DNA from 4 places in the Pantoea sp. PvP021 genome. Region 3 is predicted to be linked to each of the others. Evidence: riboswitches for the same ligand, from Rfam matches in the RefSeq annotation. Region 3 holds a riboswitch; each other region holds the start of a gene.
What was found. A riboswitch is a leader RNA that binds a small molecule or an ion and turns the genes downstream of it on or off. The one in region 3 is predicted to bind thiamine pyrophosphate.
Positions count from the first base shown of each region.

Region 1: linked by a shared signal. The riboswitch ahead of ACVKSX_RS11070 (TenA family protein) and the one ahead of ACVKSX_RS09910 (FAD-dependent oxidoreductase) in region 3 are both predicted to bind thiamine pyrophosphate.
Region 2: linked by a shared signal. The riboswitch ahead of thiM (hydroxyethylthiazole kinase) and the one ahead of ACVKSX_RS09910 (FAD-dependent oxidoreductase) in region 3 are both predicted to bind thiamine pyrophosphate.
Region 4: linked by a shared signal. The riboswitch ahead of thiB (thiamine ABC transporter substrate binding subunit) and the one ahead of ACVKSX_RS09910 (FAD-dependent oxidoreductase) in region 3 are both predicted to bind thiamine pyrophosphate.

Region 1 covers NZ_JBSRXX010000002.1:404,946-412,657, forward strand. The annotation lists gene ACVKSX_RS11050 (sensor domain-containing phosphodiesterase) at 1-1,279, shown strand, start outside; gene ACVKSX_RS11055 (ABC transporter substrate-binding protein) at 1,322-2,257, opposite strand; gene ACVKSX_RS11060 (ABC transporter permease) at 2,281-3,042, opposite strand; gene ACVKSX_RS11065 (ABC transporter ATP-binding protein) at 3,039-3,779, opposite strand; gene ACVKSX_RS11070 (TenA family protein) at 3,776-4,477, opposite strand; TPP riboswitch at 4,546-4,648, opposite strand; gene ACVKSX_RS11075 (6-phospho-beta-glucosidase) at 4,755-6,185, opposite strand; gene ascF (PTS cellobiose/arbutin/salicin transporter subunit IIBC) at 6,222-7,688, opposite strand.
Region 2 covers NZ_JBSRXX010000001.1:94,204-101,915, forward strand. The annotation lists gene ACVKSX_RS00325 (GNAT family N-acetyltransferase) at 1-447, opposite strand, end outside; gene ahpC (alkyl hydroperoxide reductase subunit C) at 684-1,247, shown strand; gene ahpF (alkyl hydroperoxide reductase subunit F) at 1,319-2,887, shown strand; gene ACVKSX_RS00340 (AEC family transporter) at 2,949-3,908, opposite strand; gene ACVKSX_RS00345 (hypothetical protein) at 4,006-4,203, opposite strand; TPP riboswitch at 4,511-4,611, shown strand; gene thiM (hydroxyethylthiazole kinase) at 4,646-5,443, shown strand; gene thiD (bifunctional hydroxymethylpyrimidine kinase/phosphomethylpyrimidine kinase) at 5,430-6,230, shown strand; gene ACVKSX_RS00360 (GntR family transcriptional regulator) at 6,283-6,969, opposite strand; gene ACVKSX_RS00365 (mannitol dehydrogenase family protein) at 7,069-7,712, opposite strand, start outside.
Region 3 covers NZ_JBSRXX010000002.1:169,590-177,301, forward strand. The annotation lists gene ACVKSX_RS09875 (sterol desaturase family protein) at 1-168, opposite strand, end outside; gene ACVKSX_RS09880 (hypothetical protein) at 317-586, opposite strand; gene ACVKSX_RS09885 (DsbA family protein) at 904-1,446, shown strand; gene ACVKSX_RS09890 (ASCH domain-containing protein) at 1,699-2,112, shown strand; gene ACVKSX_RS09895 (HesA/MoeB/ThiF family protein) at 2,122-3,090, opposite strand; gene ACVKSX_RS09900 (thiazole synthase) at 3,100-3,858, opposite strand; gene thiS (sulfur carrier protein ThiS) at 3,861-4,058, opposite strand; gene ACVKSX_RS09910 (FAD-dependent oxidoreductase) at 4,048-4,986, opposite strand; TPP riboswitch at 5,118-5,237, opposite strand; gene ACVKSX_RS09915 (cysteine hydrolase family protein) at 5,301-5,846, opposite strand; gene ACVKSX_RS09920 (ArsR/SmtB family transcription factor) at 6,091-6,405, opposite strand; gene ACVKSX_RS09925 (alkene reductase) at 6,422-7,540, opposite strand.
Region 4 covers NZ_JBSRXX010000009.1:1,190-8,901, forward strand. The annotation lists gene ACVKSX_RS19120 (MFS transporter) at 1-106, opposite strand, end outside; gene sgrR (HTH-type transcriptional regulator SgrR) at 360-2,021, shown strand; TPP riboswitch at 2,057-2,159, shown strand; gene thiB (thiamine ABC transporter substrate binding subunit) at 2,206-3,192, shown strand; gene thiP (thiamine/thiamine pyrophosphate ABC transporter permease ThiP) at 3,168-4,778, shown strand; gene thiQ (thiamine ABC transporter ATP-binding protein ThiQ) at 4,762-5,463, shown strand; gene ACVKSX_RS19145 (DedA family protein) at 5,469-6,233, opposite strand; gene polB (DNA polymerase II) at 6,402-7,712, shown strand, end outside.

The DNA of each region.
Region 1 (7,712 bases), 240 kb from region 3:
GGGTTTTGCCGACGTCATTACGCACCTGCCGAATCGCCCACGTCTGATTCGTGATATTCAGCAACTGACCCTTGTCGCACCAGAGAGCCGCTTCCGCCTGATTCTTATCGACTGCCTCGACATCATTCGCGCCTATGAGCTTTCCCGTGCGGTGGGCATTGCGCCGATGGAGAAACTGCTAAAGCAGATGGCGCAGGATGTCGCTCACCGGCTCAATCTTCCGGAGAATGAAACGCTCTATACTTTCGCCCCAGGCCGTTTTGCCATTGTTCAGCCCTACTCGGGTCGTTATACCGCACATAACATGATCGACCTGTTTAAGGGCATGAAGGCCGATCTGGCGGAAAATATCACGCTCGACCTGGATGTCTTTACCGGTGAAACAGAGTTTGTACCGGGCCAGATGGATGCCAATGAAACGGTGCGTCAGGCCGTGAGCGCGCTGCATGAGGCGGTGGATGAGAACATCAGTGCAATGTGTTTTGAAGAGAGTTACGACTCGCGGCGCACCGATGACTTTATGATCATGAACGATCTGGCTCAGGCGCTGAATAAAGACGAAGAGCTTTACCTGGCCTGGCAGCCTAAAGTGTGTCTCAAAAGCGGTAAAACGGTCGGGCTGGAGGCGCTGATCCGCTGGAATCATCCTGAGCGGGGCGAGCTTTTCCCTTCAGAATTCATTCCGTTAGCGGGTAAAACCAACCTGATTTCCGATCTGACCAACTGGGTTATCGATCACACCATTGAGCAGCTTGCGCGCTGGGATCGCGAATACGATCTGATTCCGGTTTCGATCAACGTCAGCGAACGCGACTTCGCAAAGCCCGATTTTGCCGATCGGCTGGTGGCAAAATTAGCGGCGGCTCAGTTACCCAATTCTATTCTGGGCATTGAGTGCCTGGAGAATGAACTGATCACCAAAACCAATGTGGCGATCAGCGGGCTGGAAGCGCTGAAATCACACGGCTTTGTGATCTCGCTGGATGATTTCGGTACTGGCTACAGCAACATCAGCTATCTGCAGGATATCCCGCTGGATGTGATCAAGATCGACCGATCCCTGATCTCGCGTATGGGTGAAGATGACGCATCAAAAATCATCGTCAGATGCATTATTCAGATGCTGAAAGAGCTGAACTACACCGTGCTGGCTGAGGGCGTTGAGACGGAAGCCACCCTGACGTTGCTGAAAACTTACGGTTGCGATCAAATCCAGGGCTACTTCTTTTCAAAACCGCTGCCAGCCAGCGATATTGAACACTGGCTTTATCAGAAGTGATGCCAGGAAAATGGCCCGCAGCGATCGTTGCGGGCTCTCTTATTACTCACTGCCGGTGGCGTAGCGCTCAACCGGCGTGATGCTTTTAATCAGCTTGTTATCAAACAGAAATTGCTCGTAAGCCTGATAGCGTGCGCGATCCAGTTTTGCCGGATCGGCGGCAAACAGCGGCAGGGTGGCACGCCATGCCTGATGATTCAGCGGCGTGTTCAGCTCCGGATGCGCGCGGGCAAAGGCCTGCCAGCTCTCCTCCGGGTGCGCCTGCAACTGCGCATTACCCTTCTTCAGTGCCCGCAAAAACTTTTTGATTTTCTCCGAGTGTGCCTCATCACGGTTGGCGACGATGATCAGTTCGTCATAGGCCGGAACACCATAATCCTCGACGTTGAAGACTACCGGTTTTTTACCGTGCTGTTTCATCTCCAGCGCTTCGATATTGCGATAGCCGCCGATAACCGCATCCACTTGCCCGGTCATCAGGGCGCTGGTGAGCTGGAAATTGACGTTAACCAGCTTAACCTGATCGGCTTTAACGCCATCATGGTTCAGCATGGTCGCCAGCGTCGCCTGTTCAATGCCACTGACGGAATAGCCGATGCGTTTCCCTTTTAAATCGGCTGGTTTTTTTACCGTTTCGTCTAACGTCATCAGCGTATTCAGCGGACTGTTAATCAACGTCCCCACACGCATCAAGGGCAATCCCTGATCGGCGAAGAAATGCAGCTGCGGCTGATAGGTAATCGCTAAGTCCGCCTGCTTTGCTGCCACCAGACGCGGCGGCAGCGCCGGATCGGAAGGCGGCACAATGTTAACCTCCAGCCCTTCTGCCGCAAACGCGCCGGTCTGCTGGGCCACCATAATTGGCGCATGATCGGGATTGATATACCAGTCGAGCACCAGTGTCAGTTTCTCCATCGCCTGAGCCTGTGTGGCTAAGGTGGCGCTGAACAGCAGGGTAAACAGAGGCATTTTTGTCATGGGTTTTCTCATTGGTTTAGTCATTAATGTGTCTCGGGTGCCCAGGTAATCAGGCGGCGCAGCAGGTTGTCGAGGGTCAGCCACAGGGCCAGCGTCATCAGCACCAGAATAAACAAGGCGGCGAAACAGAGGTCGCTCTGCATCCGGGCGTTGGCATTCAGCATCACGTAGCCCAGCCCCTCGGCCGAGCCGACCCATTCACCGATGATTGCGCCTATTGGCGCGACGGCTGCCGCCATCCGCAATCCTGAGCCCAGGGCGGGCAGCGCGGCTAACAGCCGGACATGGCGCAGTTGCGCTGCAGGTGATGCGCCCAGCGTGCGAGCCAGATCGAGATAGCCGGGCGTGACGCGACGCAGGCCATCAAAAAAGGCGGAGGTCACCGGGAAGAAGATTACCAGGACGGCCATCGCGACTTTGGCGCCCATGCCGAAACCAAACCAGAGCACCAGCAGCGGCGCCAGGGCAAAAACCGGAATCGCCTGGCTGGTGATCACCAGCGGCATCATCCAGCGCTGCAGCCACGGTGAAAAGGTCATGCCCAGCGCCAGCACGCTCCCCAGCAGCACGCCGAGGGCCATGCCGCTGACGATCTCGGTCAGGGTAATCAAAGTGTGATGGCCGAGATAACCTGCGTTTTGCCACAGTGCGATGGTGACCGCAGCGGGTGAGGGCAGCAGAAAGGCCGGAACCGAACTCAGTGTGGCGAGCCACCACAGCGCAATCAGTCCGGCAAACAGCATCACTCCACGGTGAAGACTGGCAAAACCTTTGTGTAATCTCATCCCGCAATCCTGCTCAGCTGCTTCAGCAATGCGGCCTGACTCTGCAATACCTGTATGTCGTCTGCAGCCCGCGGTGGCTGACCCGCCAGGGGCGGGCAGGTTTCAATTCCCGCAGAACCGATCACCAGCATGTGGTGACTGAGCCGACAGGCTTCGGCGGCGTCATGGGTAATCAGTAGCACGGTGTGTCCGACCAGCACTTCTGCGGCCAGCGTCTGGATCTGAGCGCGGGTGAGGGCATCCAGTGCGGAGAAGGGCTCATCCATCAGCACAACGGGCTGACGGGTGTAGAGGGTGCGGGCCAGCGCGGCGCGCTGACGCATCCCGCCAGAAAGAGTCGCGGGTCGCGCATTTGCAGAATGGCTCAGACCTACCCGCATCATCAGATGCTGCGCCCAGTCGCGATCGGCCCTTTCACCTCTCAGGCGGCTGGCGAGACAGACATTTTGTTCAACCGTGAGCCACGGATAGAGCAGATCCTGTTGCCCCATCCAGGCGATGCGTCCGGTCAGTGGCAGGCCGTCGCTGCCGCTGACCTGCCCGGCGGTGGGTGGCGTCAGACCAGCAATGACCCGCATCAGGCTGCTTTTTCCGACGCCGCTGGCACCCAGTAAAGCGGTAAAAGCACCGCCCGCGATCTCCAGATCAAGCTGGCTGAAGAGTGGCTGCTGGCCATAATTCAGGCTGAGCTGGCGAATTGAAATGCCTGGCGGCACCGGATGGCACGGCAGGTTCATGAGCTGATCCGCTGGGCGGCAGCATGGTTGAGACCCATCTGCCAGAAAGCGGCTTCCAGCCGGGTTGCAGTGGTAAAAATCTCCGCCAGCGGGTTAAACCGGTGTTCACCGGCGCGCTGCCGGGCCAGGGTTTCAAACAGTGAAAGTGAGGAGCGAACGCCAGCCAGATAGGCTTCGTCGCCGTAATTTTCTATCCATGCCGCGTAAGGGTTCCCCTCAAAGCGGGTTGCGGGATCATGCAGTAGTGTCAGGCCAATTTCAGCGTAACCGGCAACGCACGGCATCAGCGCGGTCAGCAGCTCCAGCGCATCCCCGGTGTGACCCACGTCCAGCACGTAGCGGGTGTAGTTGAGCGTTTCCACTGCCTCGGGTTCACTCGCCATAGCCGCCTCGCTGATACCCCATTGCTGGCAGTAAGCCAGGTGAAGTGGCAGTTCGCTGACGATGGCGTTAAGCGATGCCGTTGCGCTGCGTAAGGCTGCTGGCTCGGAAAGTTTGCTGATCAGCAAGCCCCAGGCACGGGCGAAGTGCAGCAGAAACAGAAAATCCTGGGTGAGATAGTGGCGGAAGGCGGCGGATGGCAGGGTGCCCTGACCGAGTTGCCGCACAAAATCGTGCCCGATATAGGCGTGCCATTGACTGCCCGCCTGCTGGCGCAGACGACCATAAAAGCCGGTGTCGAAAAGCGGATGTGACATAGGATCTCCAGTAACAGGGAGATCCGGGCATACGGTCTGGAACAGGGAATGTTGCAGGAGATGACGCAGAAAATCTGCCGACCCGTCCCTTCGCTGGCATGACCCAGATCAGGTTCAAAGGGTTCGGCTTACGCCATCTCAGCCCATTACAGGACACCCCTCGGAGACATTGGTTATACGATAATTACTGCCGGAGTACAACGGCAGAAATAAGCGTTCTGTTCCGGCGTTGCTGTCGCGCCAGTAACAGCATGACGATAGCTTTTAAGTGACGTTGTCACTCAAGATCCGCACCATTACTGGCAATGACTTTTTTGTACCACCAGAAGGATTTCTTCCGCGTGCGCGCCAGCGTGCCGTTACCCAGGTCGTCGCGGTCAACATAGACAAATCCGTAGCGCTTGCTCATTTCACCCGTTGAGGCGGCAACCAGATCGATACAGCCCCAGCTGGTGTAACCCATCACTGGCACGCCATCCTCGATCGCGTCGCCCATGGCGCGGATATGTTCGCGCAGATAGCTGATGCGGTAATCATCGTTGATCTCGCCATTTGATTCGATCTCATCGCGCGCGCCCAGGCCATTCTCCACCAGAAACAGCGGCTTCTGATAGCGGTCATACATCATATTCATCGTGATGCGTAAGCCGAGCGGATCGATACCCCAGCCCCACTCACTGCGCGGTACATGGGGATTGGTCAGGGATTTCACCACATTGGCGGCGCTGCTGTTCTGCTCGTTCATCTCGGCCGAGGCGCAACGTGAGGCGTAGTAGCTGAACGAGACAAAATCGACGCTGTTTTTCAGAATGTCGTCATCGCCGTCAGCGATCTCAAGCGTCACACCTTTTTCACGGAATACGCGGGCGGCGTAGGCCGGATAGGCCCCACGCGCCTGCACGTCAATAAAGAACAGGTTTTCGCGATCCTTTTCCAGCGCAGCCCAGACATCTTCCGGCTTGCTCGACCAGGGATAGAAGTTGCCGCCTGCCAGCATGCAGCCGACCTGGTTCATCGGATTCACTTCATGCGCGATGCGCGTCACCAGCGCGCTGGCGACCAGTTCATGATGGGCCGCCTGATACTTTACCTGATCCTTGTTCTCACCGGGTTCGAACACCAGACCGGCGCCGGAAAAGGGGCTGTGCAGCAGGATATTAATCTCATTGAAGGTCAGCCAGTATTTCACCAGGCCATCAAACGCCTCAAAGCAGCTGCGGGCATAGCGGGCAAAAAAGTCGACCATTTTGCGATTGCGCCACGAGCCATATTCAGTCACCAGATGCATCGGCACATCAAAGTGACAGAGCGTGACCAGCGGTTCGATATTATATTTCCGGCACTCCTCAAAGACCGCGCGGTAAAAGGCGATGCCTTGCGGATTGGGCGTCAGTTCATCGCCATTGGGATAGAGACGGCTCCAGGCAATCGACGTGCGGAACACGCTGAACCCCATCTCCGCCATCAGCGCAATGTCTTCCGGATAGCGGTGATAAAAATCGATGGCTTCATGGCTGGGATAAAATTCATCGTCACGCAGGGTAAAACGCTTTTCCAGACCGAGTTTGACCGGCATACGGTGCAGGCCATGTGGAATCATGTCGACGGTGGTTAAGCCCTTTCCGCCTTCACGAAAGCCGCCTTCACTCTGGTTGGCGGCCAGTGCGCCGCCCCATAAAAATCCTTGCGGAAACCTTGAATCAGACATGCAATCCTCTTTTCCGGGTCAGCGTGACCCTTTCCTTTAGTGGCTATTAATCGCGTTAGCGCGTTCGGTAACGGGCGCAGGTTGCGTTGCGCTTTCGGGTGCGGTGTTGGTTTCGGGCTCGGTTTCAGGAATATCTTCAAAACCTAACAGCAGCGTCAGCACAAATGACAGCACCACAGACAACACCATGACCGCACCGACCCAGACAATACTCATGGGATTGGTGGGATCGAAGAACTGTACGCTGGTAAACAGGCCGGGAGAGGCCATGGAGTGGCTGGCCAGCCCGCCAATGCCCGCGACCGCGCCACAGATAAAACCACTGATCAGACAGGCGATCAGCGGTCGTTTTAAACGGACCGCAACGCCATACAGCGCCGGTTCTGAAATGCCGGCAATAATCGCTGATGCCGCCGCTGCCAGCGCGGTCTGGCGCAGTTCACGGTTTTTGGTCCGGAACGCCACCGCCAGCGACGATCCCCCCAGCGAGAGGTTGGCACCAATCTCTGACGGCATCACCATGCCCTCTTTGCCGGTTTCGGCAATGGTCTGGATGATGGTGGGGGTGAACACCCGATGCATCCCGGTCATCACCAGCAGCGGCCAGATTGCGCCCATAATCGCGACGGAAAGCCAGCCAAGATAGCCATGCACGGTGTAGACCAGCGCGGAGATGCCGCTGCCGATCCAGATACCAATCGGACCAATCAGCACAATCGCGATGGGTGCCGCAATCAGCACAATCAGCATCGGTTTCAGGAAGTTTTTAGTGACGGCAGGGGTAATACGATCCACGCCGCGCTCGATGTGCGACAGGATCCAGGTCATCACCAGCGCCGGGATTACGGTGTAGGTATATTTCACCGCGGTCACCGGGATGTAAGCAAATTCCACCGCCTGACCCTGTGCCGCTTTCGCCATCAGTTCAACAAAGTTGGGATGAACCAGTACACCGGCAATGGCGATCGCCAGCGACATGTTCGTTTTGAATTTCAGCGCCGCAGAGGCGGCCACCATGATCGGCAGGAAGAAGAATGCGCCATCGCCAATCACGTTGAGGATGACCAGCGTTGATGAGCCTTTCTCAAACACGCCCGCCATATCCAGGATCATCGCCAGCAGCTTAACCATTGACCCGCCAATAATGGCCGGAATCAGCGGCGACATGGTGCCCACCAGCGCATCAAGAATACCGGCGCCGATGCCTCGCAGCGTGATTTTACGTTTTACGGGTGCAGTCGATGTCGCTGCGGGCGATCCCAGCTCCAGCACCGCCTGATAAGCCTGTGACACGTTGTTACCAATGATCACCTGGCATTGAGTGTCGTTGTGCACCACGCCCATAACGCCATTGATCGCCTTGAGCCGGGGATAGTCGACCTGGTTTTCATCTTTCAACACAAACCGCAGGCGGGTCATGCAGTGGGTTACGGCTTCGATATTGGTGAGGCCGCCTAGCGCATCGACGATGGCGCGTGACACCTCGGCATAATTTCTGGGCATGATCGCTCTTCTCTGTAGGGTAAA
Region 2 (7,712 bases), on a different contig from region 3:
ACCCGACCCGCTGGCATATTGCGAAGCCAGCGGGTAGTGCATTAGCACGTAGCCGCCATGTTCGCCTTCGCCTTGTGAAATCATCTTCCAGCCATGTTTCAGGTAAAAGGCCTGCGCCGCTTTATTCTTCTGCAGGCACTTTAGCGCACCGGTTGAGGTAAAGCGCGCCTCTGCCGCCTTAAGCAAAGCGCTGCCCACGCCGCGCCCCTGCCAGTCAGGATCGACATAGAGGCTGTGCAGGAAGTTATCGTTCTCCAGCAGGCCGGCAAATCCGACCCGCTGTCCATCAGCTTCCGCGACCAGCACGGTTTCACCCAGGATTACCCCATCAAAATCTTCCAGCTGCCACTCGCTGCCGTCCAGCCAGCGCCAGTTATGCCGACGCGCCGCCAGAAACAGCGTACGCAGAAAAGGACGATCGGCTTCAGTAAACGGACGAATCTCCACAAGTCAGCTCCCTTTTAATCCGGTCTTACAAAACTAGCAGCGATTCGCGGAGAGGGCCGGAAAAGATAAAGCGGGTTAAATGTCACGTAAATCGCTGTACACTGCCTGCCGGGCCAGAGAGCATCAGGCTCTTAGCGTTTGATAGCTTTCGTTAATCAAATTGATAACGACTGCATATTAGATGTTGGCCCGGAAATTATGTAACCTGCATCACATATTTTAACGGAGGCCACCAGATGTCTATTATCAATACCAAAATCAAGCCGTTCAAAAACGCAGCATTCAAAAACGGCGAATTCATCGACGTAACCGAGAAAGACGTTGAAGGTAAATGGAGTGTGTTCTTCTTCTATCCAGCTGACTTCACCTTCGTCTGCCCGACCGAGCTGGGCGACGTGGCTGATCACTACGAAGAGTTCCAGAAACTGGGCGTAGATATCTACTCCGTTTCTACCGATACCCACTTTACCCACAAAGCCTGGCACGGTTCTTCTGACACCATCGCGAAAATCCAGTACACGATGATCGGTGACCCGACTGGCGCGCTGACCCGTAACTTCGAAATCATGCGCGAAGACGAAGGTCTGGCTGACCGTGGTACCTTTATCGTTGACCCGGAAGGCGTTATCCAGGCAATCGAAATCACTGCTGAAGGCATTGGCCGTGACGCCTCTGACCTGCTGCGCAAAGTGAAAGCGGCTCAGTACGTGGCTTCTCACCCAGGTGAAGTGTGCCCGGCTAAATGGAAAGAAGGTGATGCAACACTGGCTCCGTCTCTGGACCTGGTTGGCAAAATCTAATTCCGCTTCGGCCTTTCGACCATTCTCCAATCGGGTGCTGCGGCACCCGATTTTTTGACCAGGATATCACTATGCTCGACACAAATCTGAAAACCCAGCTCAAGGCTTACCTTGAGAAATTAACCAAACCTGTTGAGTTGATTGCCACGCTGGACGAAGGTGCAAAATCAACCGAGATCCGTGAACTGTTGGTTGATATCGCCGGTTTGTCTGACAAAGTCAGCTTCCGCGAAGAGAACGATCGTCAGGTGCGTAAGCCCTCATTTCTGATCACCAACCCAGGTTCGAACAGCGGCCCGCGTTTTGCCGGTTCACCTCTGGGTCACGAATTTACCTCACTGGTGCTGGCACTGTTACAGACCGGTGGGCATCCGTCGAAAGAAGCACAAAGCCTGCTGGATCAGATTGCCGCGCTGGACAGCGACTTCCATTTCGAAACCTACTATTCACTCTCATGCCATAACTGCCCTGACGTCGTACAGGCGCTGAACCTGATGGCGGTGATTAACCCGCGCATCAGCCACACCGCTATCGACGGTGGCCTGTTCCAGAACGAGATTCAGGAACGTAACGTGATGGGCGTGCCAGCGGTTTACCTCAATGGTAAAGAGTTTGGTCAGGGTCGCATGAGCCTGGCGGAAATCGTCAGCAAAGTGGATACCAATGCCGACAAACGTGCAGCGGAAGAGCTGAACAAGCGTGACGCGTATGAAGTCCTGATTATCGGCAGCGGCCCGGCGGGCGCAGCGGCAGCCATCTACTCAGCACGTAAAGGTATCCGTACCGGCCTGCTGGGTGAGCGTTTTGGCGGCCAGGTGCTGGACACGGTCGATATCGAAAACTATATCTCCGTACCGAAAACCGAAGGGGCAAAACTGGCCGGTTCACTGCGCGCACACGTGGATGATTACAACGTGGACGTCATTGAAAGCCAGAGCGCCATCAAACTGATCCCGGCAGCGAAAGAGGGCGGAATGCACGCCATCGAAACCGCCTCCGGCGCAGTATTGAAATCACGCAGCATCATCCTGGCGACCGGCGCACGCTGGCGTAACATGGGTGTGCCGGGTGAAGAAGAGTATCGCACCAAAGGCGTGACCTACTGCCCACACTGCGATGGCCCGCTGTTTAAAGGCAAACGCACGGCGGTGATCGGCGGCGGTAACTCCGGCGTGGAAGCCGCTATTGACCTGGCCGGTATCGTTGAACACGTTACGCTGCTGGAGTTTGCCGGTGAGATGCGCGCTGATCAGGTGCTGCAGGATAAGCTGCGCAGCCTGAAGAACGTGGATGTGATTCTGAACGCCCAGACCACCGAAGTGAAAGGCGACGGCACCAAAGTTACCGGCCTGCACTATATCGACCGTACGACGCAGACCACTCATGAGCTGCCGCTCTCCGGTATCTTCGTTCAGATCGGTCTGCTGCCGAATACCCCATGGCTGGAAGGTGCGGTTGAGCGCAACAAAATGGGTGAGATCATCATCGATGGTAAATGCGAAACCAGCCTGAAAGGCGTGTTCGCCGCGGGCGACTGCACCACCGTACCGTACAAGCAGATCATTATCGCCAGCGGCGAAGGTGCTAAAGCCTCACTGAGTGCTTTTGACTATCTGATTCGTACCAAATCGGCTGAGTAACATTTAGTTAGCCAGACAATAGCCCTTCAGCACGCCTGCTGAGGGGCTTTTTTTTAGCCTGTTAATAGCCCGCCAGCGTCATCAGCATCATCCAGATTGGCGTCGTCACCGCCGCAAACACGGTAGAAAAGAGCATGCTCGCCGCCGCCGGGCCGGTAATGACATTGAACTTCTGCGACATCAGATAGACGTTAACCCCGACTGCCATCGATCCCAGCAGCACCACCACTTTACTCTCCAGCGGCGGCAGATCGGTCAGCCACGCGATAGCCCATACCGTCATCGGTTGCAGCACCAGCTTCAGCAGGCAGATGGTATAGCTCTCTTTTAAGCCATCCCGCACCCGATAGTGTGCCAGGCTCATGCCCAGCGTCACCAGCGACAAGGGTGCAGCCAGTGAGGCCAGCATCTTTAGCGGTTCAGCGGCCAGCAGCGGCAAGGGACGTTGCAGAAAGCTCCAGGCTGTACCGCTGAGAATACCGATGATCAGCGGATTCTTCAGCACGCCGAGCAGGGTGCGCCAGAGTCCTTCCAGCGAGAAGCTGCCCTGTTTTGCCCACTCGACCGAAACGGTCAGTAAGGTCCAGAGGATCAGGCTGTTAAACACCAGCACCAGCGCCACCGGGGGCAGGGCTTCTGGCCCCAGCAGCACCGTGGCCACCGGGATCCCCAGCATCACGTTATTGGAAAAGATGCCGCCCAGCGCAAAAACCGACGCCGCTACGCCATCCAGATTAAACAGCCTTGTTGCCAGCAGTCGTCCCACGATAAACACCAGCAGGCAACTGCCGAAAAAGGCCAGCAACAGGCGCGCATCCACCGGCGGACTTTGCGAGAAGGTGCTCATCACCCGAAACAGCATGCAGGGCAGAGCAACGTTAAACACAAAGCGGTTCATCCCTTCACTGATGCTGGCGGGCCATTTCCCGAGGCGCGTCAGGCAGTACCCCAGCAGGATCAGGATAAACAGCGGGGCTGACAGGTAAATTTGATGGCTTAAGCTTTCAAACAGCAGTGGCATAGAGAGAGTCTGGTCAGACGATGATTAGTTACCAGACTAACAAATTGCTAACTAACTGTTAACCTGAACTGTGTCCGGAATGACCGTTGCCGGGACGCTAACCTAACCAGCGGCGCGCCTGCCGATCGCTGATGTCGCGATAATAGATCCGGTGAATAATTTCGCCACAGCCTGTGCAACGGGCGGAGATATAGGTGGAGAGGTACTGTCTGCCATTGGGTGCCACGGCACCCCTGCGTTCAATATTAATATCCTGCCATCGATGGCGGTGTGGAATAAGCGCTAAAAATCGCATCATACATCCTGAATAGTATGAAGTTCCGCTTCAGGAGTTTTCTGACTCCATGAAATAAAGTGTTTTTTACGATGATGCTGCAAGCAGGTTAATTATTATGGGATAACCAGAGTCACTGCGGGAAATATTACCTATCCGGGTAATAAGCGGGGCTACCTATAAAGAGGTATCTCGTTAACCCGCAGCATTAAGCCTTTTTTTGCACCCTCAGGCGTTGATCGGGATCATGTGAATTGTTTCAGCTCTGATTATTTCCCAGGCGGGAGTCGCTTGCTTTCGCTGCGCGGCTTGCCTATGCTGCAAGCCGTAATACGACTCGGGGTGCCGCTTTCCACACGGAAAGGGCTGAGAAAAACCCGCTGACCTGAACTGGATAATGCCAGCGTAGGGAAGTCTGATGCCTGACCGCATTCGCCTTCTTGTTCGCCGGTTGGGAGCTACGATGACACATCAATCTCAACACCTTTCTGCCGCGCACTTCGCGCCCATTCTGCACGCTTTCCGCCGCCAGTCACCGCTGGTGCACTGTATGACCAATGACGTGGTCCAGAACTTCACCGCCAACGTGTTGCTGGCTCTCCATGCCTCACCGGCGATGGTGATCGATGCCGCTGAGGCCGCCCAGTTCAGTAGCATGGCCGATGCACTGCTGATTAACGTGGGCACCTTAACCCGTGAGCGCCAGCAGGCGATGCAGGCTGCCGTCACCGCGGCTAATCAGGCGGGCACGCCCTGGACACTCGATCCGGTTGCCGTCGGCGCGCTGACGCTGCGCAGTGACTTCTGCCAGCAGTTGTTAAACCAGCAACCGGCGGTGATTCGGGGGAATGCGTCAGAGATTCTGGCGCTGGCACAACAGGCCAGCGGCGGGCGCGGTGTCGACACGCTGCATCAGGCGGATGCAGCACTCGATGCGGCCCAACAGCTCGCGGAAACCTGGAGCACGCTGGTGGTCGTCACCGGTGAAGTGGACTACGCCACCGATGGTCAGCGACTCCTTGCTGTACACGGTGGAAACCCCTTAATGACACGGGTAGTCGGGACCGGCTGCGCCCTCTCGGCAGTGGTGGCGGGTTTCAGCTCTCTGCCTGGCGATCGGCTGATGAATGTCGCGGCCGCCTGTCAGGTGATGGCGCTGGCGGGTGAAAAGGCAGCGGCGCAGGCTGCCGGCCCCGGCAGCTTTGCCACGGCGTTTATTGATGCACTCTGGACGCTGGAGGGTAATCATGAAGCGTATTAACGCTCTGACGATTGCGGGTACCGATCCCAGCGGCGGCGCAGGGATTCAGGCCGATCTCAAGACCTTCTCCGCTCTGGGAGCCTATGGCACCAGCGTCATCACCGCGCTGGTGGCACAGAACACCTGCGGCGTGCAGTCGGTTTATCGCATTACGCCTGACTTTGTGGCCGCCCAGCTCGATTCGGTGCTCAGTGATGTGCGCATCGACAGCGCAAAAATTGGCATGCTGTCAGAAACGGCTATCGTGGAGCAGGTTGCGGCCCGGCTGAGCAATGCGGCAATCCCGTTTATCGTGCTGGACACGGTCATGGTTGCGAAAAGTGGTGATGCGCTGCTCTCGCCAGACGCCGTAGCCAGTGTACGAGAGCTGTTATTGCCGCAGGTCTCGCTGATCACGCCTAATCTGCCGGAAGCGGCGGCGTTGCTGGACTGCGCCATTGCGGCAGATGAAGAGGAGATGCGCGAGCAGGGACGGGCATTGCTGGCACTGGGCTGTCAGGCCGTGCTGATGAAGGGCGGTCACCTTGCGGCGGCGGAGAGCCCGGACTGGCTGATCACGCACTCAGCAGAGCAGCGATTCAGTACGCCGCGCGTGAATACCCGTCATACGCACGGCACAGGCTGTACGCTGTCGGCAGCCTTAGCCGCGTTGCGACCACGTCATGCTGACTGGGCAGAGACGATTGGGGAAGCCAAAAACTGGTTACAGCAGGCGCTGCTGCAGGCGGATTCGCTGGAGGTCGGGAAGGGTATCGGGCCGGTTCACCATTTTCATCAATGGTGGTAATGACGAAGGCCCGCATCGACCTGGTAATCAGGTGGTGCGGGCGGTTTCAGGTTCAGGGTGCTTCAAACCAGGCGCTGTTACGCTCGGCAATCGGGGTGATAGAGAAGATCATCTCCTGCAGATGACGACGCATTGCCGCTTCGGCTGCATCGGCGTCATGACGCTTCAGCGCCGCAAAAATCTCTTCATGCTGCTCAATCAGCTTGTCCGGTGGAGAGACTTCACTCAGCGTCAGAAACCGCACCCGGTCCATGGCCGCTTTGATGTTCTCCACCGTTTCCCAGGCCAGCTTACAGTCAATGCTTTCAGCAATCAGGCGATGAAACTCATCGTCCAGAGTGAGAAAAGCCTGGCTGTCATGCCGCTCAGCGGCCATGCGCTGCAGCTGCAGGTTATGCTCCAGCGCCATCAGAGCCGGATCATCAATCTCCAGTGCCGCACGGCGAACCACCGACACCTCAACGGCCTCCCGGATAAAGCGGCCATCCGCCACCCGCTTAGCGGAGATTTTGCGCACGAAAGTGCCACGCTGCGGCAATACCTGTACCAGTCCGGCTTCGGCCAGCTTGATGAACGCTTCGCGCACCGGCTGGCGTGAGACGTTGAAGCGCGCGGATACCTCTTTTTCCGAGAGCAGCGAGCCCGGCTGAATTGCGCAGGTGACGATATCTTTGCGCAGATACCGGTAAATCTGCTGATTTACCGGTTCGCTGGTAGTAATGGTATAGGCGATCGACATGCAGCAATATCCATATTACGGCTGGCAGGGGCCAGCGCGATGGGAAAGTGTCAGTCTAATCAGCGCGCTGCGTCTGCGCCAGCGCTTTGTCACCGGCTGTTATGCCTGGCTGATACACTGCTGCACCGTCGCCCGCGCGCCCTGAGTCGTCAGTTGCTGGTAATACGTCGTCAGTCGGGCCACCAGATCGGCGTTCTGCGCTAAATCTTCGCCAAAGATGTCGCGCAGACCCAATAGCGCACGGACACGCGCTTCGCCTTCTTCGCTACCGGCAACCGTCTCTGCCAGCGTGGCTTTCAGCGGATCGCGGATCTCAATCGGTTGACCCTGTTCATCGACGCCGCCGACATAGCGCATCCAGCCCGCCACGCCCAGCAGCAGCAGGTCGCAGCGGCTACCGCGCTGCAGATGCCAGCGCAGACTGTCGAGCATGCGTTGTGGCAATTTTTGCGATCCGTCAGTGGCGATTTGATATGTGCGATGTTTAATGGCACGGTTTTCGTAACGGGCGATCAGCGAATCGGCATAGGCGTTGAGATCCACGCCCTGGGTACGCAGCGTCGGCGCCTGCTCATCAATCATCAGTGAACGGGCGGCGGCGCGGAAATGGGGATCGGCCACGCAGTCACTGATGTACTCATAACCGGCCAGAAAGCCGAGATAGGCCAGGAAAGAGTGGCTGCCATTCAGCATGCGCAGTTTCATCTCTTCATAGGGCAGAACGTCACTGACCAGTTCTGCGC
Region 3 (7,712 bases):
TACGGCATAGAGGTCATTAACCTCAAACCAGCCTTTATGCGGTTCATGATGTGACAGATGCCAGCCCCAACCCCAGCCATGCATAATGTATCTGTGCGCCAGTGCAGCCGTTATCTCCATTCCGATAACAGTGACCAGAACAATCAGGGCATTCCAAATCCACAACATAGTTTCTCCCGAACATGCATCCTGCAAAATGGCGCAGAGGTACAATTTTAACAGAGATTGGGGAAAACAGTGTTCAGGAGAAAAATAAGGGAACACGCTGTTGAAGCTTGAGTGAGGACCATCCTGATATTTGTGTAGGACGCAGCCTTTAAAGCAGATCGTGATTCAGCGGGGTGCGAAAAGCGTGGCGTGCCGCGGTCATTAACTGACTGGCGGTGACGGTCGTGGGTAATCGCATCAGAATTTTGCTGGCCTGCCAGTAACAGAGCAGCATGACCTCATCCTCCTCTTTTTCAGCCAGTTCATGCAGCCGGGCGCGCAGTGATAACACATCAATGGTCTGCTGCTCGTCAAGCATGTCAGAGATCGTCTGATTGATGACGTGATGGAGAGTTTTCCAGGTGAGATCGGTATGCAAAATTAACCTCTTCTAACGCTTATCAGCTCCGGGCAAACAAACAGCAGTGAAGCAGCTTAAATGGCTGCATCCTGCAAAAGATTGCACACTGCTGACAACTATAGCTGTTCGTGGGCGGCTACGCCGTGCCAGCAGTTGAAAATGCCAAAGTTGGCAATTCTAACGACTAATGGACCTGTCTGTCGCGTATTACACGCGACTCATCAGCTGATTGCTGTTTTTTGTAACAATTGCGGCTGATTCTTAATTGGCTGATGTCAGAGGGATTTGCCAGGGTAAACAGGTTTCCCGTCTCGTTAATGTTCAAGGAGTTGTCGATGAGTCAGCACGCTGATGTACTGGTATGGGGCCACGGCCCTGAGATCTTTGAAGTCTTTCTGGAACCCACCTGTCCTTTTTCGGTGCGCGCCTTCAATAAATTCGACGCGTTACTGGCGCACGCGGGTGAAGAGAACATCACCCTGAAGATCCGTCTGCAATCACAGCCGTGGCACCTCTATTCCGGGCTGATAGTGCGCTATATCCTTGCCGCTGCCTGCGAAAGCAAAGAGGCCGCGAAAAAGGTGATGCAGGCGGTAGCCGATCACCGTGAAGAGTTTGAGTTCACCGATCACTGTACCGGTCCGAACCGCGATGCCACGCCGAATCAAATCCTCGCCCGCCTGAAAGAGGTCAGCGGCGTAGATGCCAGCGCCGCGTTTGATCAGCCTGACCTGCAGAACGCCATTAAATGGCACTGCAAATATGCCCGCCAGAACGGCATTCACGTTTCACCGACCTTTATGGTAAACGGTCTGGTACAGCCCGAAATCAGCAGCGGTGACGATATAGCGCACTGGGCAAGCTTTCTGATTCGTTAATATTAGTGCGCGGCTGTGCCCGGCCGCGCCAGACTGAGTCTCTCCTTTGCGACCCCACTCACGCTCAAACTCAATATCCTGATAATTAAGCCTGTTTTCCCATGTGGAGGCCGGGTAAGCTGTACCGCTATCAGCAGCAGACGGTGGGATTAAAGCCGCTGCTGTTGTTCATCTTAACGGCACCGCTGGCCTGCATGGCGATAACCTGACGTTACGCCGGGCCCACACGCCTAATTCATTGAGGATTTGCTGATGACGATGACGCTGCAACAACTGCAGGACAAATATCCGGGTGCCTTCACAGATGCATTTGGTGACTCCCCGGAATTAGCCAGCGAGCTCGCAACGCTGATTATTGCCGGTAAGAAAGTGGCCACCTGCGGGTCGTTGCGGAGCTGGCAGGATCAGGAAGCATTGCCTCAACCGGGCGGTTACAGCATTGTTCTCAACGGCGAACAGCAGCCCGTCTGCGTGATCCGCACCACCGGCTTGTTCCTGACGCGCTTTGATCGCGTCACGCCAGAGATGGCGATGCTGGAGGGTGAAGGCGATCTGAGCCTCGACCACTGGCGTCAGGAACATCAGCGCTACTTCGAGCGTGAAGGCTATTTTCACAGCGAAATGGAGCTGATCTTCGAGACGTTCCAGCTGGTCGAGGTGGTCTAAACCGGCACGCTACAGCGTGTTTGCCGCCACCAGCGCAAGCCGCGCAATCCCCCGCGCGGCAAGGTTCTCAGCCGCCTGGGCTGCGCGCATGCCACTGGCACACACCAGTACCACACGCTGATTGACCGGCGGTTGCCAGGCCGCTATCTGCTGCGGCAGAATTCGCACCACCCGCTCGGCCACACTGACCGGTGCCTCTTCCAGGCTGCGCAACTCCACTATGCAATCATCCTCCATCAGCATGGCCCGATCGATAAAGGGCGTGCCGGGCGCGTCAGGTTCAGGTGCGTCATCAAAACGAAACTGCCTGATATGCCAGTCAACAAAGTCACAGTGGATCATGCAGCCGAGCGGCGATGGCGTTAGTTTTAACAATACGCTCAGCGCCATCTGTGCCTGCATTGCGCCCAGCGTCGCTACCGCCGGTCCCATTACGCCTGCCGTATTGCAGTTACCCGAGGCCGTGGGCAGCTGCGGGAACAGCGCGCGATAGCCAGGCGCACCGCCACAGAATCCGCCAACATAGCCTTTGCGTCCCAGCACCGAGGCGCAGATCAGCGGCAGGCCTGCCGGATAACAGACATCGGAGAGCTGATAAGTAATAGCGAAGTTATCCGCCGCATCCACCACCAGATCGATTCCCTCCAGCGCCTGCGGCAGTTGACTGGCGCTTAGCGCGTGTGGATGCGCCTCAACGTGGCAGTCAGGATTGCGCTGCGCCAGCGCACGCTGAGCGCAAAATACTTTCTGCTGGCCCACATCGTCGACGCCAAACAGCGTCTGCCGGTGGAGGTTGTGCAGTTCAACCCGATCGCCATCGTAAAGACGGATAAATCCCACACCCGCGCCTGCCAGTAACGGCAGCAGCGTCGCACTAAGCCCGCCCGCCCCCACCACCAGCACCTTTGCCCTGCTCAGCCGCTGCTGCCCCGCTTCACCAATCTCTGGCAACATCGTCTGTCGCTGATAACGCTCCATCGCTGCTCCTTAACTGAATTGTGCCAGACCAAAAATAGGCGTAGAGGCAGACGCCATGTCGCGCTGCTCCATCAATCCCGCCTGAAACGCTTCGTGTCCGCCGTGGATCGCAGCAGCAAAGGCACCGGCCATGCGCACCGGATCGCGCGCTTTTGCCACCGCCGTGTTGAGCAGCACGCCATCAAAACCCATCTCCATCGCCTGAGCCGCCTGGCCAGGTGCGCCAATGCCCGCATCAATAATCAACGGCACATCTTTAAACCACGCACGCATAGCGCGCAGCCCCTCGATATTACGCAGCCCCTGGCCGGAGCCGATCGGCGCGCCCCAGGGCATCAGCACTTCACAGCCCGCTTCCAGCAATTTTTCGCCGACAATCAGATCTTCCGTAGTGTAGGGAAACACCTGGAACCCGTCAGCGCAGAGAATCCGTGCGGCCTCAACCAGGGCAAAAGGATCGGGCTGCAGCGTGTCGGCATGGCCAATCACCTCCAGCTTGATCCACGGTGTGTCGAACAGTTCACGCGCCATCTGCGCCGTCGTCACCGCCTCTTTCACCGTGTGGCAGCCTGCCGTATTCGGCAGAATACGTTTGTTGAGCTGTTGCAGCAGCGTGCGGAAAGCGCCGCCTTCACTGCCTTCCCGCCGCAGGCTGACGGTAATAATCTCCGCGCCTGACGCGTTGATCGCCTGATGCAGAATGTCCGGTGACGGATAACCGGCCGTGCCGAGCAGAAATCGGGATTGCGGAGTAAATTGATAGAACATGGTTAACCTCCCTGCATCGGTGACAGGATTTCGAGCTGGTTGCCCGCCTCAAGTTGCTGGCTGGCATAGCGGCTACGCGGTACAAACTCCCCGTTCAGCGCGGTGGCGACGGTCCGCGGATCGATCTGCTGCTCCGCCATAAGCTCCGCCAGCGTCGTTGCGCCGGTTTCAATCGTGCGTCCATTCAGTTCAACGCGCATGAGTTATCTCCTGAGTCAGTTGCAGCATAAGTTTTTCAGCCATGATCGGGGCCAGCAAAAAGCCGTGGCGGTACAGGCCGTTAAGTGAGAAACGGCCATTTTCGTAGCGGACTTCCGGCAGGTTCTGCCGGTAAGCAGGACGCAGACCGGTGCCGCTCTCCACGATCCGCGCTTCGGCAAGCGCCGGATGCAGGCTGTAAGCGGCGCTGAGCAATTCCATCATCGCCCGGGCGCTGATCGGGCTGCTGTCGTGGCTTTCCACCATGGTGGCTCCCAGCATGAAGTGGCCCCCGGCACGCGGCACCAGATAGCAGGGAAAGCGCGGGTGCAGCAGCCGGACAGGACGGGAGAGTTGTACGTCGGATGTGTGCAGGATCACCATTTCGCCCCGCACGGCGCGCAGGGCGGGCTGCCGATCGGTGGCGTGGATGCCACGGCAGTCGATGATTTTGCCGCCGGGTTTACCGCTGTGAAAGGGGACGCCAGCCTGTTGCAGTTTGTCGCGCAGTTGCTGCAAGGCGCGGCGCGGATCGAGATGCGCCTCTGCGGCGAAAAACAGGCCGCGGGCAAAGCGGTTTTCCAGTGCGGGTTCAATGTCACCGGGAGAGACCCACTGATGCTGCTGCGTCATGCTGGCGAAGCGCGTCAGTTCGCGGCTGTCACGCGGCGGAGCAACCACCAGCGTGCCCTGCTGTTCCACGCCATCAACGCGTTTCGCCCACCAGCTGGCCGCGTGCTGGCCCCATTCGATCACCTGTGGCGGTGCGCTTTCTGCTTCACACCAGGGCGCGAGCATGCCGCCCGCCCAGTGCGAGGCCGCACGGCAGTCAGGCTGAGTAATAACTTCGACCGTTTCTCCCCGCTCCAGCAGCAGCGTGGCGACACAAAGCCCGGCAACGCCGCTGCCGAGCACCGACCAGCGGCTCATGGTGTCCACCGGACAGGAAAAGAAAGATTCAGGATGAGATTTTTCAATTTGGCCTCGTTATCCGTTAACGAAGACCCGTGATACAGAGGGAAAAGGCAGGAACGTTGCGAATGCGCCCCTGCGGCAAGTATCTGATGAGATACCCGTCTTCCTACGCCAGTATCAACTGGGTCAGGTTCTAAGGGTCGCTAAGCCGCGCGGTGCGCTATTAGCCTCTCAGTCTCTCTGGCGAGACTCCCCTGACGGGTTTAGTTGTAAGTTAAGCAGACAGCTTCGTCAAGCAGACTGCATGGAACCGGGTCAGAAAATCGGACTTAACCGGCAGAACCGAAATGCCAGTCAGTTGCGGTTGCCAGCGTCACAAAGGGGCCCGCCAGCGTCTGGTTGTGATGCGCAATAATCTTCTCCGCAGAGAGGTAGGGATTATCGACGGTGGTGTGCGCATCGGAAATCAGTACGACGTTAAAACCCAGCTCCGGGGCTGCCCGACAGGTAGTATCAACGCAGAACTCCGTTTTCATCCCCGCAATCACCAGTTGCTTAATGCCCTTTTGCCTCAGCTGAAGCTGCAGGCCAGTATCCCTGAAACAGCTGGGATATCTTTTGGTGAAGACGACATCACTCTGCGGGTTAACCTGCAATTCCGGGATCAGGCGCGTCAGCGGGCTTTGCTCATTAAAAGGGGAATCATCAGGGCCGATATGGCGTGCGAAAAAGAGGGGGACGGCAGAAGCCCGAGCTTTAGTAATGAGAAGTGAGATGGTCGACAAGATCGAATTTGCGGCGAAGGGAGCCTCGGGACCATTAAAAAGGCCATGCTGCATGTCGATAATTAAAAGTGCACTTTCAGATGTAACCATGACGTGTCTCCATTCAGTTTTAAGAACGGAGAACAGCTCCCCGTCCGGTTCGGCGGGGAGTGAGAATCAGTTGTGTCAGGTGCCTGTCACAGAGTCGCTCACGCCGCCGCCAGAGGCGGTGGTGGTGACGGTTGTGAAAGACAGAACTGACATAAACATTTTCTGACCCTGAGTTAATGCGTTCGGTGAAGTCACCCTCAGAAGGATGGCGCTGACATCTACATTACCCTGTACGCCGTCGCTTTTAAAGCGCCTGCAGCGATTGGGTTACCGCATCGGTTATTTCACGAATGCGCGGTTCGGCGCGGCGATAGTAAGTCCATTTCCCGACTTTGCTGGCTTCAACCAGCCCCGCATTGTGAAGTGCTTTCAGGCATAACGAGGTGGCGGGCTGTGATAAGCCCGCCTTGTCCTGTATGAGGCTGGCACAGACGCCATACTGATCGAAGGGATAGAGCTGGGTATAGCCCGCAAACGCTTCGTCAGGATTTTTAAGCCACTTCAGCACTGCCACTCTGGTCGGGTTGGACAGTAACTTCAGGGCATTTTCGGGGGACATGCCGCCTCACAGAATATCAGGATGGATAAAATGGATAGTCAGTATAGCCTTTCTCAGTGCCGCCATACAGGGAGGCGTGATCGACCTCATTCAGCGGATATCCTGATTTAATCCGCGCGGGCAAATCGGGATTAGCGATAAATGAGCGGCCAAAACCAAACAGATCGCCCCAGCCTTTTTCCAGCACATGCTGCGCTTTTTCAGCCGTGTAGCGACCCGAGTAGATGATCGGAGAGCGGAATGTTTCCCGCAGCGCGACACGGAAGCTCTCTGGCATCTCCGGGCTGTTGTCCCAGTCGGCTTCAGCAATGGAGAGATAGCCAACTTCCAGCTCGTTCAGCAGGGCTGCTGCGCGGATGTAGGTCGCGTGTGGATCACTTTCAACCAGACCGAGATAGACGCGCTCTTCGTCGGTACTGGTAAACAGAGGCGCAAATCTGACGCCAACGCGGTGGCTGCCAAATACCGAGCTGACCGCCTCAACGACTTCTCGCAGGAAGCGCAGACGATTCTCAGCAGAGCCGCCATATTCATCCGTACGGAAGTTGGTGTGCTCAGAAATAAACTGGTTAATCAGATACCCGTTGGCGGAATGCAGTTCCACACCGTCGAAACCGGCCGCTTTGGCATTCTCCGCCGCGCGTCGGTAAAGCTCTACAATCTCTTTAACTTCCGATGTAGTCAGTGCGCGTGGCTCGCTGGGTGCGGTCAATATGCCGGCGTCGGGTCCGGTTTCAATAAATACCCGGACGTTATCGGCTGCGATGGCTGAAGGGGCAACGGGTGCCTGCTTGCCCGGCTGCAGTTCATTATGCGACACGCGGCCAACATGCCAGAGCTGGCAGAAAATCGTGGCCCCTTGCTGATGTACTGCCTCTGTAACCTTTTTCCAGCCTGCGATCTGCGCTTCGCTGTGGATCCCCGGCGTCCATGCATAGCCCTGCCCGCGAGGCTCAATCTGGGTGCCTTCGGTGATCATCAGTCCCGCGCTGGAACGCTGGCGGTAGTACTCCACCATCATCTCGCCGGGAATGTTGCCCGGTTGTTCACTGCGGCAACGCGTCAGTGGCGGCAGTACAATGCGGTTACGAAGCTGAAGGTCGCCCAGACTCAAGGGGGTAAAAAGTGACGGCATGACAAAAAATCCTCTGATGTGTGAAGAGGCGACATTATATTTACACATTTAAATTTGTAAATGTGTAATCTGTGCTTTTTGTCCAGGGCGGTATCGGTGGTTTCTGGCAGAGGGTCACTATCAGGGTGGAGTGCTGACAGCGCGTGGGATTAACAGTCTCTCAGCGCAGCGC
Region 4 (7,712 bases), on a different contig from region 3:
GCGTCGGCGCCTGCAGTGCGCCCGCGATGCCCAGCATGAACGAGGCGACCATAAAAGCGAGGTAAACCGGATTGATGCGGCGCTGCCGCGTTAACAGCGATTTCATACCGAAATCCCTTACAGAACAAACAGAGGGGAAAAAGAAGGGTAGACGATACCGCGCAACATGAAAAAAGCCAGCAGAGATCATCTGCTGGCGGTGTAAATGCACCCTACTCAGAAAAGCACTCCGCTGAACAGCGAAGTCAGGGTCGAACGCCATTCAGTGCTGAATGCCTCCCGCTCTTCCCATAACGTAAAGTTTGCTCTTAAAATAGGGCAAGAAAAACAGAGCGCTTTTCATCGGGAGTTCCTCTTTTATGTCCTCATCACGTCTGAAGCAGCAGTTCATTCGCCTGTGGCAGAGCTGTCAGGGGCAAACGCAGGAGATTACCCTTAGCGAACTGGCTGACCTGCTGCACTGCTCGCGCCGCCATATGCGCAATCTGCTCAACCGGATGCAGGCCGCGGGCTGGCTAATCTGGCAGGCGGAAGCCGGACGCGGCAAGCGTTCACAGCTTACCTTCTGCTATACCGGACTGGCTTTGCAGCAGCAACGTGCCGAGGATTTGCTGGAGCAGGATCGCATCGATCAGCTGGTCCAGCTGGTGGGCGATAAAAATCAGGTACGGCAGATGATCGCCGCGCATCTGGGCCGCAGTTTCCGTCAGGGCAAGCATATCCTGCGGGTGCTCTACTATCGTCCGCTGCTCAATCTGCTGCCCGGTTCGCCGCTGCGGCGCTCCGAAACCCACATTGCGCGACAGATTTTCAACGGCCTGACGCGGATAAATGAGGAAAACGGGGAAATCGAGCCCGATATTGCGCACCACTGGCAGCAGACTTCCCCGCTTCACTGGCGCTTCTTTCTGCGTCCGGCGATTCGCTTTCATCACGGCAGAGAACTGGAGATGGAGGATGTGCTGGCCACGCTTGAGCGTCAGCGCCCTCATCCGCTCTTTTCCCATATCGAGCAGATCGACTCGCCCGCGCCCTGGACGCTGGATATCCGCTTAAGCCAGCCCGATGAAGGGTTGCCCTGGCTGCTGGGCAGCGTCAGTGCGATGATCCTGCCGCGCGAATGGCCGACGCTGCACGATTTTGCCCGCCAGCCCGTTGGCACCGGTCCTTACCGGGTGATCCGCAATCAGGAGAGTCAGCTGAAGATCGAAGCGTTTGATGACTATTTTGGTTTTCGCGCCCTGATTGATGATGTCTCTATCTGGGTACTGCCCGACATCAGCGATGAGCTGGTCTATGCCGGTGTCCGCCTGCAGGGCGACGGAGCCGATGAGGTTCAGGAGGAGAGCCGTCTTGAAGAGGGCTGCTACTATCTGCTGTTCGACCAGCGTTCAGAACAGGGACGCAACGAGGCGGTCCGGCGCTGGGTCAGCTACCTGTTTAATCCTATCGCCCTGCTCAATCACGCCGGTGTCGGCTACCAGCGCTACTGGTTTCCGGCGTATGGCCTGCTGCCGCGCTGGCATCACCGGCGCGACCTGACGCCAGTGGAAAAACCGCCCGGCTTAACCCACCTGACGCTGACCTGGTACAGCCAGCACGTGGAGCATGAAGGCATCGCTAACGCGCTGCGTCCGCTGCTGGCAGAGCATGGCGTCACGCTGGAGACCCGCGAGATCAGCTACGAAAGCTGGTATCAGGGCGAAGCGGAAAGTGATATCTGGCTTGGCAGCGTGAACTTTACCCTGCCGCTGAATTACTCTCTGTTTGCGCAGCTTTATGAGATCCCGTTGCTGCATCACTGTCTGCCGATCGACTGGCACAGCGATGCGGCCCGCTGGCGCGAGAAAACGCTGCCGCTGGCCGAATGGAGTAAACAGTTAGTCGAAGAAGCGGGTCTTCATCCGCTGTTTCACCACTGGCTGCTGCTTGAAGGTCAGCGCAGCATGCGCGGCGTTCGGATGAATACGCTGGGCTGGTTTGATTTTAAATCCGCCTGGTTCGCGCCACCCGCGCTGTGAGGCTTTCGCCCCGGCGCTGAAATGACTAGAATGTGACGTTCTCAACGGGGTGCCGCCTGTCACCAGCAAGCAGCTGAGAGATACCCGTCGAACCTGATTCGGTTAATACCGACGTAGGGATTTGGGAGGCCTCTGTGCTCAGATCCTTTGCGACTCATCCCCTATTCTCCTGAAGGAGCGCAAAGTGTTAAACAAAGTTCTGCCGGTGCTGCTGTTACTCTCCGCCCCCGTTCTGGCGGCTAAGCCGGTTCTCACGGTCTACACCTACGACTCCTTCTCCGCTGACTGGGGCCCTGGCCCGGCGGTTAAAAAAGCCTTCGAGGCGCAGTGCAACTGCGAGCTGAAATTCGTCACGCTGGAAGATGGCGTGTCGCTGCTGAACCGCGTGCGCATGGAAGGGAAAAACAGCAAAGCCGATCTGGTACTGGGGCTGGATAACAATCTGGTACAGGCGGCGCAGAAAACCGGTCTGTTTGCCGAAAGTCAGGTCGATTCCTCGACATTAAAACTGCCCGGCGGCTGGCACAACACCACTTTCGTGCCGTTTGATTATGGCTACTTCGCGTTTGTCTATGACAAAACCCGGCTGAAGAATCCGCCAAAAAGCCTGAAAGAGCTGGTCGACAGCCCGGAGAAGTGGCGGGTGATCTACGAAGATCCCCGTACCAGCACCCCCGGCTTAGGTCTGCTGTTGTGGATGCAGAAAGTCTATGGCGATCAGGCACCGCAGGCGTGGCAAAAGCTGGCGCAGAAAACCGTGACGGTGACCAAAGGCTGGAGTGAAGCCTATGGCCTGTTCCTCAAGGGCGAAGGCGATCTGGTGCTGAGCTACACCACCTCACCGGCTTACCACATCATCGAAGAGAAAAAAGAGAACTATGCCGCCGCGCCGTTTGCAGAGGGCCACTATCTGCAGGTTGAAGTTGCCGCGCAGTTAGCCAGCAGCAAACAGCCGGCGCTGGCACAGCAATTCATGAAGTTTATGGTGTCACCCGACTTCCAGCGCACTATCCCGACCGGTAACTGGATGTACCCGGTAATCGACACGCCGCTGCCTGCCGGTTTTAGCGCGCTCACTGTGCCCGCCACCGCCCTGCAGTTCTCGCCGGAAGAGGTTGCCAGCCAGCGTTCAGGCTGGATCAGCCAGTGGCAACGCGCCGTCAGCCGCTGATGCCGCGCTGGCTTATCCCCGGTTCGCTCGCCACGCTGCTGTTAATCAGCGTGGCGCTGCTGGCCTTCGGTGCACTCTGGAGCGCCGCGCCAGAGAATGACTGGCGCAGCGTGCTGCAGGATGATTACCTGCATCACGTTATCGCCTTCTCTTTTGGTCAGGCGCTGCTCTCCGCGCTGTTGTCGCTGCTGCCGGCGATACCGCTGGCGCGCGCGCTCTATCGACGCCGTTTCCCTGGCCGTCAGCTGCTGCTGCGTCTGTGCGCCATGACCCTGGTACTGCCGGTGCTGGTGGCGGTATTTGGTCTGCTCACCGTCTATGGTCGTGTCGGCTGGCTGGCGCAGCTGTGCCAGCTGGCAGGGATTGATTACCACTTCTCTCCCTACGGTCTGTCGGGCATTTTGCTGGCGCACGTCTTCTTTAACCTGCCGCTGGCGACCCGCCTGATGCTGCAGGCGCTGGAGAGCATTCCGGCGGAACAGCGTCAGCTGGCGGCACAGCTCGACCTGCGCGGCTGGCACCATTTTCGTCTGCTGGAGTGGCCATGGCTGCGGCGTCAGCTGCTGCCGACCGGCGCGCTGATCTTCATGCTCTGTTTCGCCAGCTTTGCTACCGTGCTCTCACTGGGCGGCGGCCCGCAGGCGACGACCATCGAGCTGGCGATTTTCCAGGCGCTGAGTTATGACTACGATCCGGGGCGCGCTGCACTGCTGGCGCTGATCCAACTTGGCTGCTGCGTGACGCTGGTGCTGCTCAGCCAGCGCTTCAGCAAAGCGATTCCCGCCGGAACCAGCCAGCTGAATGGCTGGCGCGATCCGCAGGATTCGCGCGGGGCGCAGCTGGTTGATGCGCTGCTGATCCTGCTGGCGCTGATCCTGCTGCTGCCCCCGCTGGCGGCGGTCATCATCGATGGTCTGCACGGCGGACTGCGCGGCGCGCTGGCGCAGCCTGCACTCTGGCAGGCGACGTTTACCTCACTGCGCATCGCCACCGGCGCCGGTCTGCTCTGTGTGGTGCTGACCATGATGCTGCTGTGGAGCAGCCGCGAGCTGCGCCTGCGTCAGCGCCCGGCGGCGGCAACCCTTATCGACACCAGCGGCATGCTGATTCTGGCGATGCCAGGCATCGTGCTCGCCACCGGCTTTTTCCTGTTGTTTAACGCCACCATTGGTCTGCCGGCGTCGGCGGACGGGCTGGTGATCTTCACCAATGCGCTGATCGCCATTCCCTATGCGCTGAAAGTGCTGGAGAACCCGATGCGTGACGTCGCGGAGCGTTACGGCAGACTCTGTGATTCGCTGGATATCCACGGCTGGAACCGGCTGCGGCTGATTGAACTGCGGGCGCTGAAACGTCCGCTGGCCCAGGCGCTGGCCTTTGCCTGCGTGCTGTCGATCGGTGATTTTGGCGTGGTGGCGCTGTTTGGTACTGCCGATTTCCGCACCCTGCCGTTCTACCTTTATCAACAGATCGGTGCCTATCGCGGTGCTGACGGTGCAGTGACCGCGCTGCTGCTGCTGCTGCTCTGTTTGTTGCTGTTCACCCTGATGGAAAAATTACCAGGCCGCCATGCTGACACTGAATAACCTCACGTACCTTTATCAGCATCTGCCGATGCGCTTTAGTCTCAAAGCCACCCGCGGCGAGCGCATCGCGATCCTCGGCCCCAGCGGGGCCGGTAAAAGCACCCTGCTGAGCCTGATTGCCGGTTTCCTGCCGGTGAAACAGGGCACCCTGATGATTGACGGCCAGGAGCACACCCACAGCGTGCCGGCCAGACGGCCGGTTTCGATGCTGTTTCAGGAGAACAACCTGTTTCCGCACCTCAGCGTGCAGCAGAACATGGCGCTGGGATTGCACCCCGGACTGAAGCTGAGCGCCGGGCAGCGCCAGCAGCTTGCAGCGCTGGCCGATCAGGTGGGATTAGGCGATCTGCTGACGCGCCTGCCGGGCGAGCTGTCAGGCGGACAGCGACAGCGCGTGGCGCTGGCACGCTGTCTGCTACGTGACCGTCCGGTGCTGCTGCTGGATGAGCCTTTTTCTGCGCTGGATCCCGCGCTGCGCGGAGAGATGCTGCAACTGGTGCGTTCGGTGTGTGAAGCGCGCAGCATCACGCTGCTGATGGTGTCGCACAGTCTGGAAGATGCCCAGCAGATTGCGCCGCGCAGCGTGGTGATTGTGGATGGCCGGGTTTACTGGGATGGCGAGACCCGACAGTTACTGTCGGGCGACACGCGGGAGGCCGACGTGCTCGGCATCCCGCGTCGTTAAGCGATTCAGGCGAAGAAAACCTGCCACAGCAGATGACGGAAAATGGGCATCATCGGATGGAACTGAATACCGACGAAAGCCGCGACGGCAATCACCAGCCCCAGCGGCCCTGCCCAGCGCAGGCGCTCAGGCGGCAGCCAGGCCGATGCCCAGTCGCGACTCTTGCCGCTGCGCCACCAGCGCCAGCATAACCAGACACCCAGCCAGATCAGCAGTGCTGCGCCGAGTAACAGCCATTTAAAGCTGCCGCCCTGCGCGGCTTTGGGCACATCGATCGCCACACCCGCCAGAATACCGGGCAGCAGATAGAGCGGCGGCCAGAGAATGCAGCCGATAATGTTCGGCGGCAGGAATTTACGCACCGGCAGCTCCAGCATACCGGCCGCCAGCGGGATCAGCGGACGCGTGGGGCCAACAAAGCGTCCGACCAGAATCGTAAACATGCTGTGCTGATGCAGGGCGTGCTCGGTTTTATCCAGCAGGCCTTTATACTTTTGCAGATACTTCCAGCGATGCAGCGGCCCCTGAAATTTCCAGCCGATGCCGTAGGAAACCCAGTCACCAATCAGGCAGCCCGCAAAGCCCGCCGCCCAGGCCGGGTAAAGGCCAAGTTCGCCACTGCCGACCAGCGCGCCCAGACTGGCCATCATCACCGTACCTGGCAGCAACAGCCCGACCAGCGCCAGCGACTCAAGAAACGTCACCAGCGCAACGGCAAACAGCGCCCACTCCAGGGACTGCGTAATCAGTTGTTGAATCCAGGCTTCCATAATCATCCTAAGTAAAAGCAGAAGGCTGGATTGTCCTGAGCCAGCCACACAGCGTCAAGGCAAGAATTGTAGGACAATGTTGACAAAAGCGGGTGGCGGGAACTGTATAAATATCCATGTTATACTGAAGCGGTTTTCTCATCCTGAAATGCTGAGTCCGGAGAACATCTGAATATGCCCCGTGCAGGTTTTCTGCTCACCCGCCACTGGCGCGACAGCCCGCATGGCACCGAAATTATCCTCTGGCTCGCGACCGATGCGGGCGCGCAGCGCGTGGTGCTGCCGGTGCAGGAGTCCGTCGCGTTTATTCCTGAGGAATTTCAGGCGCAGGTCAGCGAATTACTGAAAGATGAACGTCAGTTTCGGATTCAGTCGCTGGCGCTGAAAGATTTTCGGCGTCGCCCGGTTTTCGGCCTCTACTGCCAGCAGAACCGCCAGCTACAGCGCATTGAAAAACGGCTGCGCGAAGAGGGTATTCCGGTCTATGAAGCCGATATCCGTCCGCCGGAGCGCTACCTGATGGAGCGTTTTATTACCGCGCCGGTCTGGTTTGACGGCGAGCAGCGCGGAGACAGCGTGGTCAATGCGCGGCTCAAACCCCATCCCGACTATCGCCCGCCGCTGAAATGGGTCTCGCTGGACATTGAAACCACACAGCATGGCGAGCTTTACTGCATCGGGCTGGAGGGATGCGGTCAGCGCCAGGTCTTTATGCTCGGCCCGGCCAACGGTGATGCCAGCACGCTGGATTTCGAGCTGATCTATCTCGACAGCCGGCCGCAGTTACTTGAAGCGCTGAACCAGTGGTTTGCAGAGCATGATCCGGATGTCTTAATTGGCTGGAACGTCGTGCAGTTTGACCTGCGGGTATTACAAAAGCATGCCGATCGTTACGGCATTCCGCTGCGTCTGGGACGCCAGCAGGCCGCGCTGGAGTGGCGTGAACATGGCTTCAAACCCGGCGTATTTTTCGCTCAGGCCAGTGGCCGGTTGATTATTGATGGTATTGACGCGCTGAAATCGGCGTTCTGGGATTTTCCCTCATTCAGCCTGGAGTCGGTGTCGCAGCAACTGCTGGGAGAAGGAAAAGCGATTGATAATCCCTGGCAGCGTATGGAGGAGATCAACTGGCGTTTTGCCAACGATAAACCGGCGCTGGCGCGCTACAACCTGAAAGACTGCGAACTGGTGACGCGCATTTTTCACAAAACGGCGATTATGCCGTTTCTGCTGGAACGCGCGGCGGTCAATGGACTGGCGGTGGATCGCCACGGCGGTTCGGTAGCGGCCTTTGGTCATCTCTATATTCCGCGGATGCATCGCGCCGGGTTTGTCGCCCCGAACATGGGTGATGTAGCCCCGGAAGCCAGTCCTGGCGGTTATGTGATGGATTCGCGCCCCGGCCTGTATGACTCAGTGCTGGTGCTGGATTACAAAAGCCTCTACCCGTCGATTATCCGCACCTTCCTGATTGACCCG